2 regions of the Streptomyces formicae genome follow, and region 1 is predicted to be linked to the other one. Evidence: riboswitches for the same ligand, from Rfam matches in the RefSeq annotation. Region 1 holds a riboswitch; the other holds the start of a gene.
The links. Region 1 has a riboswitch for cyclic di-AMP ahead of KY5_RS24855 (C40 family peptidase). Riboswitches for the same ligand answer to the same signal wherever they lie in the genome.
Positions count from the first base shown of each region.

Region 2: linked by a shared signal. The riboswitch ahead of KY5_RS30390 (M23 family metallopeptidase) and the one ahead of KY5_RS24855 (C40 family peptidase) in region 1 are both predicted to bind cyclic di-AMP.

Region 1 covers NZ_CP022685.1:5,680,810-5,688,559, reverse strand. Annotated here, with positions in the region: gene KY5_RS24865 (M23 family metallopeptidase) at 1-1,045, shown strand, start outside; gene KY5_RS24860 (ATP-dependent DNA helicase) at 1,121-3,685, opposite strand; cyclic di-AMP (ydaO/yuaA leader) riboswitch at 3,929-4,092, shown strand; gene KY5_RS24855 (C40 family peptidase) at 4,100-5,308, shown strand; gene KY5_RS24850 (MerR family transcriptional regulator) at 5,347-6,267, opposite strand; gene KY5_RS24845 (hypothetical protein) at 6,486-6,839, opposite strand; gene KY5_RS24840 (C40 family peptidase) at 7,185-7,750, shown strand, end outside.
Region 2 covers NZ_CP022685.1:6,928,414-6,936,163, reverse strand. Annotated here, with positions in the region: gene KY5_RS30395 (GntR family transcriptional regulator) at 1-304, opposite strand, end outside; gene KY5_RS30390 (M23 family metallopeptidase) at 520-1,320, opposite strand; cyclic di-AMP (ydaO/yuaA leader) riboswitch at 1,333-1,494, opposite strand; gene KY5_RS30385 (M16 family metallopeptidase) at 1,691-3,076, opposite strand; gene KY5_RS30380 (M16 family metallopeptidase) at 3,073-4,425, opposite strand; gene KY5_RS30375 (DNA gyrase/topoisomerase IV subunit A) at 4,640-7,093, shown strand; gene KY5_RS30370 (CobW family GTP-binding protein) at 7,111-7,750, opposite strand, start outside.

The DNA.
Region 1 (7,750 bases):
CTTCGAGACGGGTGCGTACGACACGGGTGCGTACGACGCGACCGCGTGGAACTCGGCGGGCGGGACCTACGAGTCCCCCGCACCGCACGAACCGCAGTCGTACGAACCCGCCGAGGCGTACGACCCGTACGACCCCTACACCGCGTACGAGGCCGACACCCCCTACGCGACCGAGGCCGCGTACGAGGCCGAAGCGGCCGCCTACGAGGCCGACGACGAGGACCTCGAACCGATCGGGGAGCCCCTGGGCACCGAGGCCGAGGGCCGTTCCCCCCGCGGCGGACGCGGAGCGGGCGGCACGGGCCGCTCGAGGACCCGCCGCCGCTCCCCCGCCAAGCGCTCCGCGCTCTTCACCGTCGCCGTGCCGTCGGCCTGCGTGATGGGCGTCGCGGGTGTCGCCGCCGCGTCCGTGGGCAGCTTCGGCGGGGACGAGAGCAAAGACACGACGGCGTCGGCCCCGGACCCCACGTCCGTGAAGCCGTCCGCCGCCAACAACAAGCTGGACACCCAGCTGGCGAACCTCTCCGCCGACGCGGGCGACTTCGCGGACCGCGCGAGCCGCACGCAGGAGCGCATCGACCTCAAGGCCCAGAAGGCGGCGGCCGAGAAGAAGGCGGCCGCGGAGGCCGCGCGCAAGGAGCGGCTGCGCCCCAAGTTCGCGCTGCCGGTGAAGCAGCACGGCCTGAGCGCGTACTACGGCCAGGCGGGCGTCAACTGGATGTCCGCGCACTCCGGCATCGACTTCCCCGTGTCGTACGGCACGGAGGTGCTCGCCGCGACCGACGGCACCGTCTCCACGAAGTGGAACAGCGCCTACGGCAACATGGCGATCGTGACCGCCAAGGACGGCACGGAGACCTGGTACTGCCACCTCTCCACGCACAAGATCTCCAGCGGCCCGGTGAAGGCGGGCGAGCCCATCGCCTTCTCCGGCAACTCGGGCAACTCCACAGGACCGCACCTGCACTTCGAGGTGCGTCCCGGCGGCGGCTCCGCGATCGACCCGCTGCCGTGGCTGCGCAGCCACGGCCTCGACCCGACGTAGGCGGCGAGCGCCGCCGTCCCGCAGGGCCACCGACCCCGCGGGACCACGACAGTCCCTAGAGCTTCTCCACCGGGCCTAGAGCTTCTCCACCGGCGCGTACCTCAGCAGCAGCCGCTTCGGCTTGGGCTCGCCGAAGTCCACCGTCGCCTCGGCGTTCGCACCCGATCCCTTGACGCCAACCACGGTCCCGAGGCCGAACTGGTCGTGCGTGACCCGGTCGCCGACCGCGAGCGCGACCACCGGCTTCTCCGTCGCACGGCGCGTGGCGAACCCCTGCGCGCCCCCGGAGCGCGACCGCGACGAGGACAGCGACGAGGCGATGCCGCCGGCCGGACCAGACGAACCCGACGAACCCGAGGACGCCGGGGCGCCGACCGCGCCCGTCCGCTTCCAGTCCAGGTGGGTGTCCGGGATCTCCTCCAGGAAGCGCGACGGCGGGTTGTACGAGGGCTGGCCCCAGGCGCTGCGCATCGAGGACCGCGTCAGATAGAGCCGCTCACGCGCGCGCGTGATGCCCACGTACGCCAGGCGCCGCTCCTCCTCCAGCTCCTTGACCTGCCCCAACGAGCGCATGTGCGGGAAGACGCCGTCTTCCATGCCGGTCAGGAAGACCACGGGGAATTCGAGGCCCTTGGCGGTGTGCAGCGTCATCAGGGTGATGACTCCGGAGCCGTCGTCCTCCTCGTCCGGGATCTGGTCGGAGTCGGCGACCAGGGCGACGCGCTCCAGGAAGTCGGAGAGCGAACCGGTGGTCGCGGCACCGGCCGCCTCCCCGGCACCCTCCGCGTCCGCCGCGTTCTCCCCGCCGTCGCCCTCCGCGCCTTCGGTGGCTTCGGTGGCTCCGGCGGCCTGGCCGCTCTCCTGCTCGAACTCCAGCGCCACGGCGGCGAGTTCCTGGAGGTTCTCGATGCGCGTCTCGTCCTGCGGGTCGGTGGACGCCTGCAACTCGGCGAGATAGCCGGTCCGTTCGAGCACGGCCTCCAGGACGACCGCCGGGCCCGCGCCGGACTCGACGATGGTCCGCAGCTCCTCCATCAGCGTGTTGAAACGCCTGACGGCATTGGTCGACCTGGCGGCCATGCCGTACGCCTCGTCGACGCGGCGCAGCGCCTGCGGGAAGGAGATCTTCTCGCGCTGGGACAGCGCGTCGATCATCGCCTCGGCGCGGTCGCCGATGCCTCGCTTGGGGACGTTGAGGATGCGCCGCAGCGGCACCGCGTCCTCGGGGTTGGCGAGCACGCGCAGGTACGCGAGGACGTCCCTGACCTCCTTGCGCTCGTAGAAGCGCACGCCGCCGACGACCTTGTAGGGCAGGCCGACGCGGATGAAGATCTCTTCGAAGACACGGGACTGCGCGTTCGTACGGTAGAAGATCGCGACGTCGCCCGCCTTCGCGTCGCCCGCGTCGGTGAGCCGGTCGATCTCGTCGGCGACGAACTGCGCCTCGTCGTGCTCGGTGTCCGCGACGTATCCCGTGATGCGCGCGCCCGCGCCCTGGTTGGTCCACAGGTTCTTCGGGCGGCGGCTCTCGTTCCGCTCGATGACCGCGTTCGCGGCGGTCAGGATCGTCTGCGTGGAGCGGTAGTTCTGCTCCAGGAGGATCGTCGTCGCGTCCGTGTAGTCCTCCTCGAACTGGAGGATGTTGCGGATGGTGGCGCCGCGGAAGGCGTAGATCGACTGGTCCGCGTCACCCACCACACAGAGCTCGCCGGGGTCGTCGCCCTCGCCTCCGGAGGGGCCGACCAGCTCGCGCACCAAGGCGTACTGCGCGTGGTTGGTGTCCTGGTACTCGTCGACCATGACGTGCCGGAAGCGGCGCCTGTAGTGCTCGGCGACGTCGGGGAAGGCGCGCAGGAGGTGGACCGTCGTCATGATCAGGTCGTCGAAGTCCAGTGCGTTCGCCTCGCGGAGGCGGGACTGGTACATCGCGTAGGCCTGGGCGAGGGTCTTCTCGAAGCCGTCGGCGGCCTGGCCCGCGAAGTCCTCCTCGTCGATCAGCTCGTTCTTCAGGTTGGAGATCTTGGCGCTGAAGGACTTCGGCGGGAACTTCTTCGGGTCGAGGTCCAGATCGCGGCAGACCAGGGCCATCAGACGCTTGGAGTCCGCGGCGTCGTAGATCGAGAAGGAGGACGTGAAGCCCAGCTTCTTGTACTCGCGGCGCAGGATGCGGACGCAGGCGCTGTGGAACGTCGACACCCACATCGCGTTCGCCCGGGGGCCGACGAGCTGCTCGACGCGCTCCTTCATCTCGCCCGCGGCCTTGTTCGTGAAGGTGATCGCGAGGATCTGGCCGGGGTGGGCGCCGCGCTCGGCGAGGAGGTACGCGATGCGGTGGGTCAGCACGCGGGTCTTGCCGGAACCGGCACCGGCGACGATGAGCAGCGGGGAGCCCGCGTGCACGACGGCCGCGCGCTGGTTCTCGTTGAGACCGTCGAGAAGCGTCGCCGGGTCGATGACCGGGCGCGGGGCACCACCGCGGTAGTGCGTGTCCCGGGTCATGGGCGCGTCGAACTTCCCGTCGAACAGATCGTCCGGAACGGGCTCCGGAGCGGTGTCCTCGGGTGGCGGCGGGGGCTCTTCGTCCGCGGCCCGTGAGGGCTGCAGGTCCGCCAGGAAGCTGTCATCAAAGAGGCTGCTCATCGCCTCCCGAGTCTAGGCGGCCCCACTGACAACCCGCCCCGGGTTCCGGCCACCTCCGCCCGATGACGTCCCGCCCCCGGGCGGTCACGCTCCGCTTTCGCGCGGCATGCCCCCATCGGGCGCTTCGAAAAGTCACGAAAATGTATCGGGCATATCGAACATCAACCTTCACACGGGCCACACGAGTTGGCTAGCGTGCTGCGCGGGCTGCTCGTCCCCCCACCGGCGAACCCCGCCGGGAACGGGTGGCCTCCGCCGAGTTCGACATGGTCGGAGCCGGGGACCCACCAAGACCTTGGGGTGAATCGGCCCCGTACGAAGCACGACGTACGGGACCGTAGGGCAACCTTCCGGATCGTCCGCCCGAACCCGACAGCTAACCCGGTAGGCGGTCTACGGAAGGAGTCGCCTCTCTTGGCGTCGCACCGCAAGCCGCGGACCCGGGCAGCCGGTAAACGCACGGCCCCCGCCATCGGCATCACCACGGCCGCCCTCACCTCGGTGGCACTCCTGTCGCAGAGCGCGCAGGCGGCCCCCTCAGCGCCGACGAAGCCCAGCCTCGAAGAAGTGCAGAAGAAGGTCGACGACCTCTACCACCAGGCGGGCGTGGCCACCCAGAAGTACAACTCGGCCAAGGAGAAGACCGGCAAGCAGCGCAAGAAGGTCGACCATCTCCTGGACGACGTGGCCAAGCGCACCGAGAAGCTGAACGAGGCCCGCCAGGAGCTCGGCTCCTTCGCCGCCGCGCAGTACCGCACCGGCGCCGTCTCCGAGACGGCGACGATGATGCTCGCCAACGATCCGCAGGGCTACTTCGACCAGAACCACCTGTCGGACCGGCTCACCGAGCGCCAGAAGAAGGCGGTCGACGACTACCAGACCGAGCAGGTCTCGGCGACGAAGCAGCGCACGAAGGCGGCGAAGAGCCTCAAGACGCTGACCGACTCGCGGGACGACCTCAGGACGAGCAAGCGGACCGTCCAGAAGAAGCTGGGCGAGGCCCGCAAGCTCCTGTCGGAGCTGACCGCGGAGGAGAAGGCCAGGCTCGCGTCGATCGAGCGAAAGAAGGAGCAGGAGGCCAAGCGCAAGGCCGAGGAGCTGGCCCGCAAGCAGGCCGCCGAGGCGGAGCGCGAGCGCAAGGCGGAAGAGGCGGCCCAGAAGGAGAAGCAGAAGGAGAAGGACGGGGGCCAGGACTCCGGTTCCGGCTCGGGTTCCGGCTCCGGATCGGGCTCGGGCACCGGTTCGGGCTCGGGGAGCACGGACGGCAGCTACGCCACCAAGGCCGCGAAGGTGATCGACTTCGCCGAGGCCCAGATCGGCAAGCCGTACGTCTGGGGCGCGACGGGCCCCGACTCCTACGACTGCTCCGGGCTCACCCAGGACGCGTGGAAGGCCGCCGGGATCTCCCTGCCGCGCACCACGTGGGACCAGGTGAAGGTCGGCACGACGGTGAAGACGGCCGACGCCAAGCCGGGCGACCTGGTCTTCTTCTACGACGACATCAGCCACGTCGGGATCTACATCGGCAACGGCAAGATGATCCACGCCCCGAAGCCGGGCGCGAACGTCCGCGTCGAGTCGATCTACTACATGCCGATCCACAGCGTGGTGCGTCCCGCCTGAGTACGGCCTGAGTACGGAAGGGGCCGATCGGCGAGGTCTCAGGGTGCGGGTGGGTCTTGGGCGGACAGTTCTTCGGCCAGTTCCATACAGCGCAGGCGGGCCGGGGAGAAGTCGTAGGGCATCTTGCCCGTGGCTTCGAGGACGCTCATGGAGTCGGCCTGCCGCCCGCCTGAGCCGAGGTCGGCCTCGTCCTCGCCGTCAGCGGCGGTAGCAGGGTGCAGGGCGTCCCAGGCGTCGAAGAGGGCGTCGTCGTCCGCGGCCAGGCCGGACTCCTCGATGACGGCGTAGAGGGCGTTCTCGAAGGCGTGCCGCTCGACGGCCACTTGAGCCACCCGTGGATCGTCGACGGCGACGCTGTCGTCGAGCGCCTCCTCGGCGTCCTCGATGCGGTCGGATTCCTTCCGCAGAGCGGGATGCGTGGCCAGGGCGATGAAGCGGGTGGCCTGGACGGCCGCGCCGAGCGGACCGAAGATCCGCTCGGTGACCAGCAGACCGTCCAGGTCCGCCTGGCGCAGGGAGCCCTCCGGCAGGTCCTTGAGGCGTGCGGTGACGAAGTCGGAGAGCAGGCCCGTCCGGCTGCCCTCGGTGCGCATCCGCCGCACGGCGGCCCGTTGCCGCCGCACTTCCGCCTCCTGCTCGGCGAGGGTTTCCTCCAGCCGCTCCAGGACGCCCGCGATGCCGTCTCCGCCGTCCCCGCCGTCCGCCCCGGCAGAGGCGGTGTCGGTGGTGAAGGCGTCGCGGATGTCGTCCAGGGCGATCCCGGCGTCGGCGGTCTTGCGGATCCACAGCAGGCGGATCATGTCCTCGTACCCGTAGCGGCGACGGCCGTCGCCGCCCCGCTCGGGCTCGGGGAGCAGACCGATCTCGTGGTAGTGGCGAATCGCTCGTGGCGTGCTGCCGACGAAGGCCGCCGCGTCCCCGATCTTGACCTGGCGGGGCGGCGTGAAAGACGAACGCATGAGCCGGGGCCTTTCCTCAAGGGATCGGGACGTAGGGATCAGGCAAGTAGTAATCGGGCAAGCAGTGATCGGGGCGCAGGTCCACCGCACCACATGCCGCTACGGAAGGTGCAACCCCGGCCGACCGAAAAGCACCCTCTACGCGAAGCACCCTCTACGCGCGCGTGGCCCGCATCCTCCAGGGGATGCGGGCCACGCGCGCGTAGAGGGCGGAAAACTCAGGTCCAGAGCACCGCGATGAAGATGTTCGCCACGGTCAGCAGACCCACCGCCCCGAACATCCCCTTGTCGACCTTCTCCTCGTCCCGCTTCACATAGACCAGCGCGAGGATCACGATCAGCACGGCCATCTTGATGCCGATCTTGAGGTTGTTGACCGGGTTGTCGTCCGCCTGGTTCAGGCCGACCAGGACGACACCGGTGACGAGCATGGTCAGCGCGCCGTGCAGCATCGCGGGGCTGAAGCGGGCGGTGCCCTGGCCCATCTGCTTCATCTGGGTCAGGAAGCCGCCCAGGAGCGAGGCGATGCCGATGATGTGCAGGCCGACGAAGAGATGGATGAGTACGTCCATGAGCCGGAGCCTAACCGGGGCCTGTTTTCCCCGGGACGGCCGGTCCCTTATCACCGCCAGGCGAGCCGTCGGGGCACAAACGTCACATCGGTCATAGAGCCATGTGAAGTGGGTGTTCAAGGGCGATTCGCGCGATCACATTCAGTCACCGTGCTGTCCACATCCTCCACTTCCGCGCAATCCCTCACCAGGCCGTGACGGTCAGGTTTAGCGTCCTCCACCAGGTGACCGGCTCCCCACCGCCGCCCGGACCCGGGGCGGCAGTCGGCCACCACCGCCGAGGAACCGGCGGCGGTCCGCTCCCCCTGTGCGGGCCGCCGCCGGACACGTGAGGAGCTCCACTTCGTGTCAGCGCACCGCAAGCCCAAGCAGCGCTCGCTCAGCGGAAACACCGCTCGCACGGCCGTCACCATCGCCCTCGCCGGGGCCGCGTCGGCGACCGCGTTCGACGGCGTGGGGCACGCGGAACCCCGCCTCAGCCCCGCCGAGGTGAAGTCCAAGGTCGACTCGCTCTACCGCGAGGCGGAGATCGCCACCGAGAAGTACAACGGCGCGAAGGAGAAGGCCGAGAAGGCCGAGAAGTCCCTCGGAGTGCTGCGCGACGAGGCGGCCCGCAGGACGGAGAAGCTCAACTCCGCCCGCGACGAGATCGGTTCGTACGCCGCCGCCCAGTACCGCACCGGCGGCATCGACCCGACCGTGCAGCTCGCCCTCTCCTCCGACCCCCAGCAGTTCCTCGACCGCGCCGCGCTCACCGAGCGGGCGGGCAACCGCCAGGCGGCGACCGTCAGCGGCATACACAAGCAGCTCCAGGAGATCGACCAGCTGCGCTCCGAGGCGGACGACCGCCTCGCCGCCTTCCACAAGCGCCAGGCGGAGCTGAAGAAGCAGAAGAAGACGATCACCGGCAA
Region 2 (7,750 bases), 1.2 Mb from region 1:
TGAGGTGCGCCTCGGTGCGGTGCTGCGCCGCGCGCGCCGCAGCGAGCGGTTCGAGCAGCGCCCTGACCTCCAGGAGGTCGGCGGCCTCCCGCTCGGTGGGCTCGGCCACGCACGCGCCCGCGTGCCTGCGGGTCACCACGAAACCCTCGGCCTCCAGGGTGCGCAGCGCCTCGCGCACGGGCACGCGCGAGACTCCGTAGCGCCGTGCGAGGAGCTCCTCGGTGAGCCGGCCGCCCCGTTCGTGGACGCCGGAGACGATGTCGTCCCGGATGGCCGTGCAGACCGATTGCGCGGGAATGCGCATGACCCAACCTCCGCCTTAATCCCCGCGAAACGCGGTCGATTGACGCTCGCCCGTCGACTCTATTGCAGGGCGCCGGAATTTCCGACGGCGGACCGAAATCCATGGATACCTTTTAGCCAAGACCAAGGGCAAGGCCAAGGACAAGGGCCGGGAAACGGCGAATGCCCCGGCTCGGTGAGCCGGGGCATTCGGTGCGTCGTTCAGGGGGCGACGGGTCAGACGTTGACGCCGTGCCCGCGCAGGTACGCGATGGGGTCCATGTCCGAGCCGTAGTCGGCGCCGGTGCGGGCCTCGAAGTGGAGGTGGGGGCCACTGGAGTTGCCGGTGGAGCCCGAGAGGCCGATCTGCTGGCCCGGGGTGACCGTCTGGCCGACGGTGACGCCGAGGGACGACATGTGGCCGTACTGGGTGTACGTGCCGTCGTTCATCTTGATGACCACGTTGTTGCCGTAGGCGCCGCCCCAGCCGGCCTCGACGACGGTGCCGGAGCCCACCGCGTGGACCGAGGTGCCGGACGCGGCGTGGAAGTCGATGCCGGTGTGGCTGCCGGAGGACCACATGGCGCCGCCGGTCTGGTAGCCCGTGGAGACGTACGAGCCGGAGATCGGGGCGACGTAGGTGTTCAGGCGCTTGCGCTCGGCCTCGCGGGCGGCGCGCTCCTTGGCCTCGCGCTCCTCCTTGGCCTTGGCCTTCGCCTTGGCCTCGGCCTTGCGCTTCTCCTCGGCCGCCTTCTTCTTGGCGGCCTCTTCGGCCTGCTTCGCGGCAGCGGCGTCGGCGGCGGCCTGCTTCTGCGCGGCGGCCTGGGCGTCGACGCTCTCGGCGAGCGAGTCGCCCACGGAGATGGCCTGGGTGAGGCCGGTGTGCTCGACGGCGGCGTCTTCGGCGGCGAGCGCCGGAGCGGCCAGCCCTCCGATGACACCGGTGGTGGTGAGCGCGGCGACGCCAGCTACGTTCGCGGTGGTACGCGTGAGGCGGCTCGGGCGACGGTGCTTCCCGGTGGCACGGGTGAACGCCATGAAGCGGCTGATCCTTTCCTTCCTTCTCGCCTACCGGGTTAGCTGACGGGTTCGGAGCAGGAAGGTCTCCTACGAGTTCCTCGCCTGGCGGCAAGGTTCCCGATTCACCCCAGGGACGTGTGGGTCCCCGGCTCCCCTGGCTCGCGCCGTACGGGGACTCGGCGATGACTGTCCGGTGCCGCGGATGCGACGTACTGCGTGACGGACAGCCGGATCGAAGCTAAACGGACCGTCTTTCAATCGCCAAACAGAACTAGCTTTTTGTAGCGCACGCCACACGGCAGACAGGCAACCTCCATATGAATTCGGACATATGGGGACCCCGGCGGTCACTTCGGCCACCGGGGTCCCGATATGTCCTGACTGCCCCTCAGCTCGTGACGACGGTCACTTCGCCGATCCCGAGCGCCCTGACGGGCTCCTCGATCTCCTCCGCGTCGCCGACGAGGATCGTCACCAGGCGGTCCTCCGGGAAGGCGTTCACGACGGCCGCGGTGGCCTCCACGGTGCCGGTGGCGGCGAGCCGCCGGTACAGCTGCGCCTGGAAGTCGTCCGGCAGGTGCTGCTCGACCTGGTCGGCGAGCGTGGCCGCCACGGAGGCCGCCATCTCGTACTTGAGCGGGGCCACGCCCACCAGGTTCTGCACGGCCACGTCGCGCTCGGCGTCCGTGAGGCCCTCGGCGGCCAGCGTGCGCAGCACCTTCCAGAGGTCGTCGAGCGCCGGGCCCGTGGACGCCGTGTCGACCGAGCCGCTGATGGCGAGCATCGCCGCGCCGGAGCCGTCCGGCCCGGAGCGCAGCACCTGGCCGAACGCCCGTACGCCGTAGGTGTATCCCTTCTCCTCGCGCAGGACGCGGTCCAGGCGCGAGGTGAGGGTGCCGCCCAGGCAGTACGTACCGAGCACCTGGGCGGGCCAGACGCGGTCGTGCCGGTCGGCGCCGATGCGGCCGATCAGGAGCTGCGTCTGCACCGCGCCAGGGCGGTGCACGATCACGACGCGGCCGGTGTCGTCGGCGGTCACCGGAGGCACCGGACGCGCCTCCGCCGTGTCACCGGTCCAGGCGCCGACGGTGTCCGCGAGGACGGCGTCCAGGTCGGTGCCCGTGAGGTCGCCGACCACGACGAGGGTGGCCGTCGCGGGCCTGACGTGCTTCTCGTAGAAGGCCCGCACGGCCGCCGAGTCGATGGCCGAGACCGTCTCCTCGCTGCCCTGGCGCGGCCGCGACATGCGCGAGGTCGCGGGGAAGAGCTGCCGGGAGAGCTCCTTGGCGGCGCGGCGGGCCGGGTTGGCCGCCTCGTGCGGGATCTCGTCCAGGCGGTTGGCCACCAGGCGCTCGATCTCGCTGTCCGCGAAGGCCGGGGCGCGCAGCGCGTCGGCGACCAGGCCGAGCCCCTTCGAGAGCCGGGAGACCGGGACTTCGAGCGACACGCGTACGCCCGGGTGGTCGGCGTGCGCGTCGAGCGTCGCGCCACAGCGGTCGAGCTCGGCGGCGAACTCCTCGGCGGAGTGCTTGTCGGTGCCCTCGTTGAAGGCCCTCGCCATGATCGTGGCCACGCCGTCGAGGCCCGCGGGCTCGGCTTCGAGAGGCGCTTCGAGGTGGATCTCGACGGCGATCACCTGCTGGCCGGGGCGGTGGCAGCGCAGCACCGTGAGGCCGTTGGTGAGGGTGCCGCGCTCGGGGGCGGGGAAGGCCCAGGGAGTGGCGGTGCCCGCCTGGGGCTGCGGGTGGAACTGCATCGTCGCGGCCTCGGTCACTTCGCCGCCTCCTCGTCGTCTGCGTCGGCGTCGGCGCCGTCTTCGGGGGTCACCGGCTCGTACACGAGCACCGCGCGGTTGTCGGGGCGCAGGCGGGCCTTGGCGATCTCCTGGACCTCCTCGGCGGTCACATCGAGAACGCGCTGGACGGCGGTCAGGGCGAGCTGCGGGTCACCGAACAGGACGGCGTACCTGCACAGTTCGTCGGCGCGGCCCGCGACCGTGCCGAGGCGGTCGAGCCACTCGCGCTCCAACTGCGCCTGGGCGCGCTCCATCTCCTCCGGAGTGGGGCCCTCCGCGGCGAAGCGGGCGAGCTCGTCGTCGACGGCGGCCTCGATCACCGGCACCTCGACGTCGCCGGAGGTCTTCACGTCCAGCCAGCCCAGCGAGGGCGCCCCGGCGAGCCGCAGCAGGCCGAACCCGGCCGCGACCGCCGTACGGTCACGGCGCACCAGGCGGTTGTAGAGCCGCGACGACTCGCCGCTGCCGAGCACCGTGAGCGCCAGGTCCGCCGCGTCGCACGCGCGCGTGCCGTCCTCCGGCAGCCGGTAGGCGGCCATCAGGGCGCGGGCAGGGACCTCTTCCTCGACGACCTCGCGCAGCTGCTCGCCGATGCGCTCGGGCAGGGAGCCGTCGCGCGGCGGCTGCTTGCCGTCGTGCGAGGGGATCGACCCGAAGTACTTCTCGACCCAGGCGAGCGTCTGCTCCGGGTCGATGTCGCCGACTACGGAGAGGACGGCGTTGTTGGGCGCGTAGTACGTACGGAAGAAGTCGCGGGCGTCTTCCAGCGTGGCCGCGTCCAGGTCGGCCATGGAGCCGATCGGCGTGTGGTGGTACGGGTGGCCCTCCGGGTACGAGAGAGCGGTCAGCTTCTCGAACGCCGTGCCGTACGGAACGTTGTCGTAGCGCTGGCGGCGCTCGTTCTTGACGACGTCGCGCTGGTTCTCCATGGACTCTTCGTCGAGCGCGGAGAGCAGCGAGCCCATCCGGTCGGCCTCCAGCCACAGGGCCAGCTCCAGCTGGTGGGCCGGCATCGTCTCGAAGTAGTTGGTGCGCTCGAAGCTCGTGGTGCCGTTGAGCGAACCGCCCGCTCCCTGGACCAGTTCGAAGTGGCCGTTGCCGTGCACCTGCTGGGAACCCTGGAACATGAGGTGCTCGAAGAGGTGCGCGAGGCCGGTTCGCCCCTTGACCTCGTGACGGGATCCGACGTCGTACCAGAGGCAGACCGCGGCGACCGGGGTCAGGTGGTCCTCGGAGAGCACCACGCGCAGGCCGTTGGCCAGCCGGTGCTCGGTCGCTGTCAGCCCGCCGGAGCCGGCCTCGGCTGTGGCCGTGTGACCCATGGGCATGTACGTCCCTTCGATCGCTGAAACATTGCTGGTTCTGCCAGTCCTGACACTGTATGCAAGCGTGCCGACACCTGAGGAAGTTCCCGCTCCGCCCTCGGCGTAGTCGACGCGTGACGGCGCCGGAGCACGGGTCGTGGTCGGCGTTGTCAGTGGGACGGTCCACAATGGTCGGCGTCAGATCCCGCACTTGCTTGGTGAAGGAGCCGCAGCAGCGATGGCCCGCCGCAGCACGAAGACCCCGCCGCCCGAAGACTCGTACGAGGAGAAGATCCTCGACATCGACGTCGTCGACGAGATGCAGGGCTCCTTCCTCGAGTACGCGTATTCGGTCATCTACTCCCGCGCCCTGCCGGACGCCCGCGACGGCATGAAGCCGGTGCACCGCCGGATCGTCTACCAGATGAACGAGATGGGCCTGCGCCCCGACCGCGGCTACGTGAAGTGTGCCCGTGTCGTCGGCGAGGTCATGGGTAAGTTGCACCCCCATGGCGACGCGTCGATCTACGACGCGCTGGTCCGCATGGCCCAGCCCTTCTCGATGCGCCTGCCCCTGGTGGACGGCCACGGCAACTTCGGCTCGCTCGGCAACGACGACCCGCCGGCCGCCATGCGGTACACCGAGTGCAAGATGGCCGACGCCACCTCCCTGATGACGGAGTCGATCGACGAGAACACGGTCGACTTCGAGCCGAACTACGACGGCCAGGAGATGGAGCCGGTCACTCTCCCGGCGGCCTACCCGAACCTCCTGGTCAACGGCGCGTCGGGCATCGCGGTCGGCATGGCGACGAACATGCCGCCGCACAACCTCGGCGAGGTCATCGCCGCCGCCCGGCACCTGATCAAGCACCCGGGCGCCGACCTCGACACGCTGATGAAGTTCGTGCCGGGCCCCGACCTGCCCACGGGCGGCCGGATCGTCGGCCTCGGCGGCATCAAGGACGCGTACGAATCCGGCCGAGGCACCTTCAAGACCCGCGCGACGGTCTCCGTGGAGAACGTGTCGGCGCGCCGCAAGGGCCTGGTCGTCACCGAACTGCCGTTCACCGTCGGCCCGGAGAAGGTGATCTCCAAGATCAAGGACCTGGTCGGCTCCAAGAAGCTGCAGGGCATCGCCGACGTCAAGGACCTCACCGACCGTTCGCACGGCCTGCGCCTCGTCATCGAGATCAAGAACGGCTTCGTCCCCGAGGCCGTCCTGGAGCAGCTCTACAAGCTGACGCCGATGGAGGAGTCCTTCGGCATCAACAACGTGGCGCTGGTGGACGGCCAGCCGCTCACGCTCGGCCTCAAGGAGCTCCTCGAGGTCTACCTCGACCACCGCTTCGACGTGGTGCGCCGCCGCAGTGAGTTCCGCCGCGGCAAGAAGCGCGACCGGCTGCACCTGGTCGAGGGCATCCTGGTCGCCCTCCTGGACATCGACGAGGTCATCCGCCTCATCCGCTCCAGCGACAACTCCGCGCAGGCCAAGGAGCGCCTGATGGAGCGCTTCTCGCTGAGCGACATCCAGACGCAGTACATCCTGGACACGCCGCTGCGCCGACTGACCAAGTACGACCGCATCGAGCTGGAGTCCGAGCGCGACCGGCTCAACGGCGAGATCGACGAGCTGACCGGGATCCTGGAGTCGGACACCGAGCTGCGCAAGCTCGTCTCCACCGAACTGGCCGCCGTCGCCAAGAAGTTCGCCACCGACCGGCGCACGGTGCTCCTGGAGTCGGCGGGCACCCCCGTGGCCTCGGTCTCCCTCCAGGTCGCGGACGACCCGTGCCGGGTCCTCCTGTCGTCGACGGGCCTGCTCGCCCGTACGGCCAACGGCGAGCCCTTCGCGGAAGGCGACGCCAAGCGCGTCAAGCACGACGTGATCGTCTCCGCGGTCCCCGCGACGGCCCGCGGCGAGGTCGGCGCCGTCACCTCCGAGGGACGGCTGCTGCGCCTCTCCGTAGTGGACCTCCCGCAGCTTCCGGAGACGGCGGGCACGCCCAACCTCTCCGGCGGGGCGCCCGTCTCGGAGCTGCTCTCCCTGGAAGGGGACGAGAAGCTGATCTGCCTGATGACGCTCGACGAGTCCTCGCCGGGCCTCGCGCTCGGCACCGAGCAGGGCGTCGTCAAGCGCGTGGTCCCCGACTACCCGTCCAACAAGGACGAGTTGGAGGTCATCACCCTCAAGGACGGCGACCGGATCGTCGGCGCGGCCGAGCTGCGCACCGGCGAGGAGGACCTGGTCTTCATCACGGACGACGCCCAGCTGCTGCGCTACCAGGCGTCCCAGGTCCGCCCGCAGGGCCGCCCCGCGGGCGGCATGACGGGCATCAAGCTCGCCGACGGCGTGAAGGTCATCTCCTTCACCGCGGTGGACCCGGCGGTCGACGCGGTCGTGTTCACGGTGGCGGGCTCGCGCGGCACGCTCGACGACTCGGTGCAGACGACGGCGAAGCTCACGCCGTTCGACCAGTACCCCCGCAAGGGCCGCGCCACGGGCGGTGTCCGGGTGCAGCGGTTCCTGAAGGGCGAGGACTGCCTGAGCTTCGGCTGGGCGGGCCCGACGCCGCCGCACGCGGCACAGCGCAACGGCGCGCCCGCCGAGCTTCCGGAGATCGACCCGCGCCGCGACGGCTCGGGCGTCTCCCTGGCGAAGCCGGTGGCTTCGGTGGCGGGCCCGGTGTGATCAGCGGCTGGTAGCCGCTAGCTCTCGGCGTCCGGCTCCTGGACGTACCGCAGTACGCCCCACATGCCCTGCTCATCGGCGTGTGGGGCGTCCTCGCGACAGGCCTCGAGCTCCTTCTCCAGAGCCGGCACGTCGACGCCCGACCCGATGAGCACGAGCTGGGTCAGCCGCGCCTCCCCCGGGCCCCACGGCTCAGGGTAGAACCGCAGGAACCGCCCCACGGCGTGCACCTCGTACCGGTTCCTCGGGTCGGCAGGACCAAAATCGACGTACCCCTTGATGCGGTAGAGCCCTTCGGGCCTGCTGTCGAGAAGCGCCATCAAGGGGCGCGGCCCCAGGGGCACTTCGGAGACGAAGGAGAGGCTTTCGTAGGCGGTGTGCAGGTGGCCTTCGTGCCCGCAGTCACTCGCGGAGTGCGCGTTCCCGTCATGCCCGCAACCGTCATGCCCGCAGCCGTCTCCCTCGTCGCGTGTGTCCTCGCGCAGGTCCTCGAACGACAGCTGCCCGATCCGCTCCCCCACGGGCTTCCGGTCGAGGAGCATCTCCACGTCCACTCGCCCGTACGAGGCGGACACCACGGCCGCCCGGTCCGTCAGCCCTCCCACGACCCCGAGGACGCCCTCACGCTCCTCGTCGGACACCCGGTCGGCCTTGTTG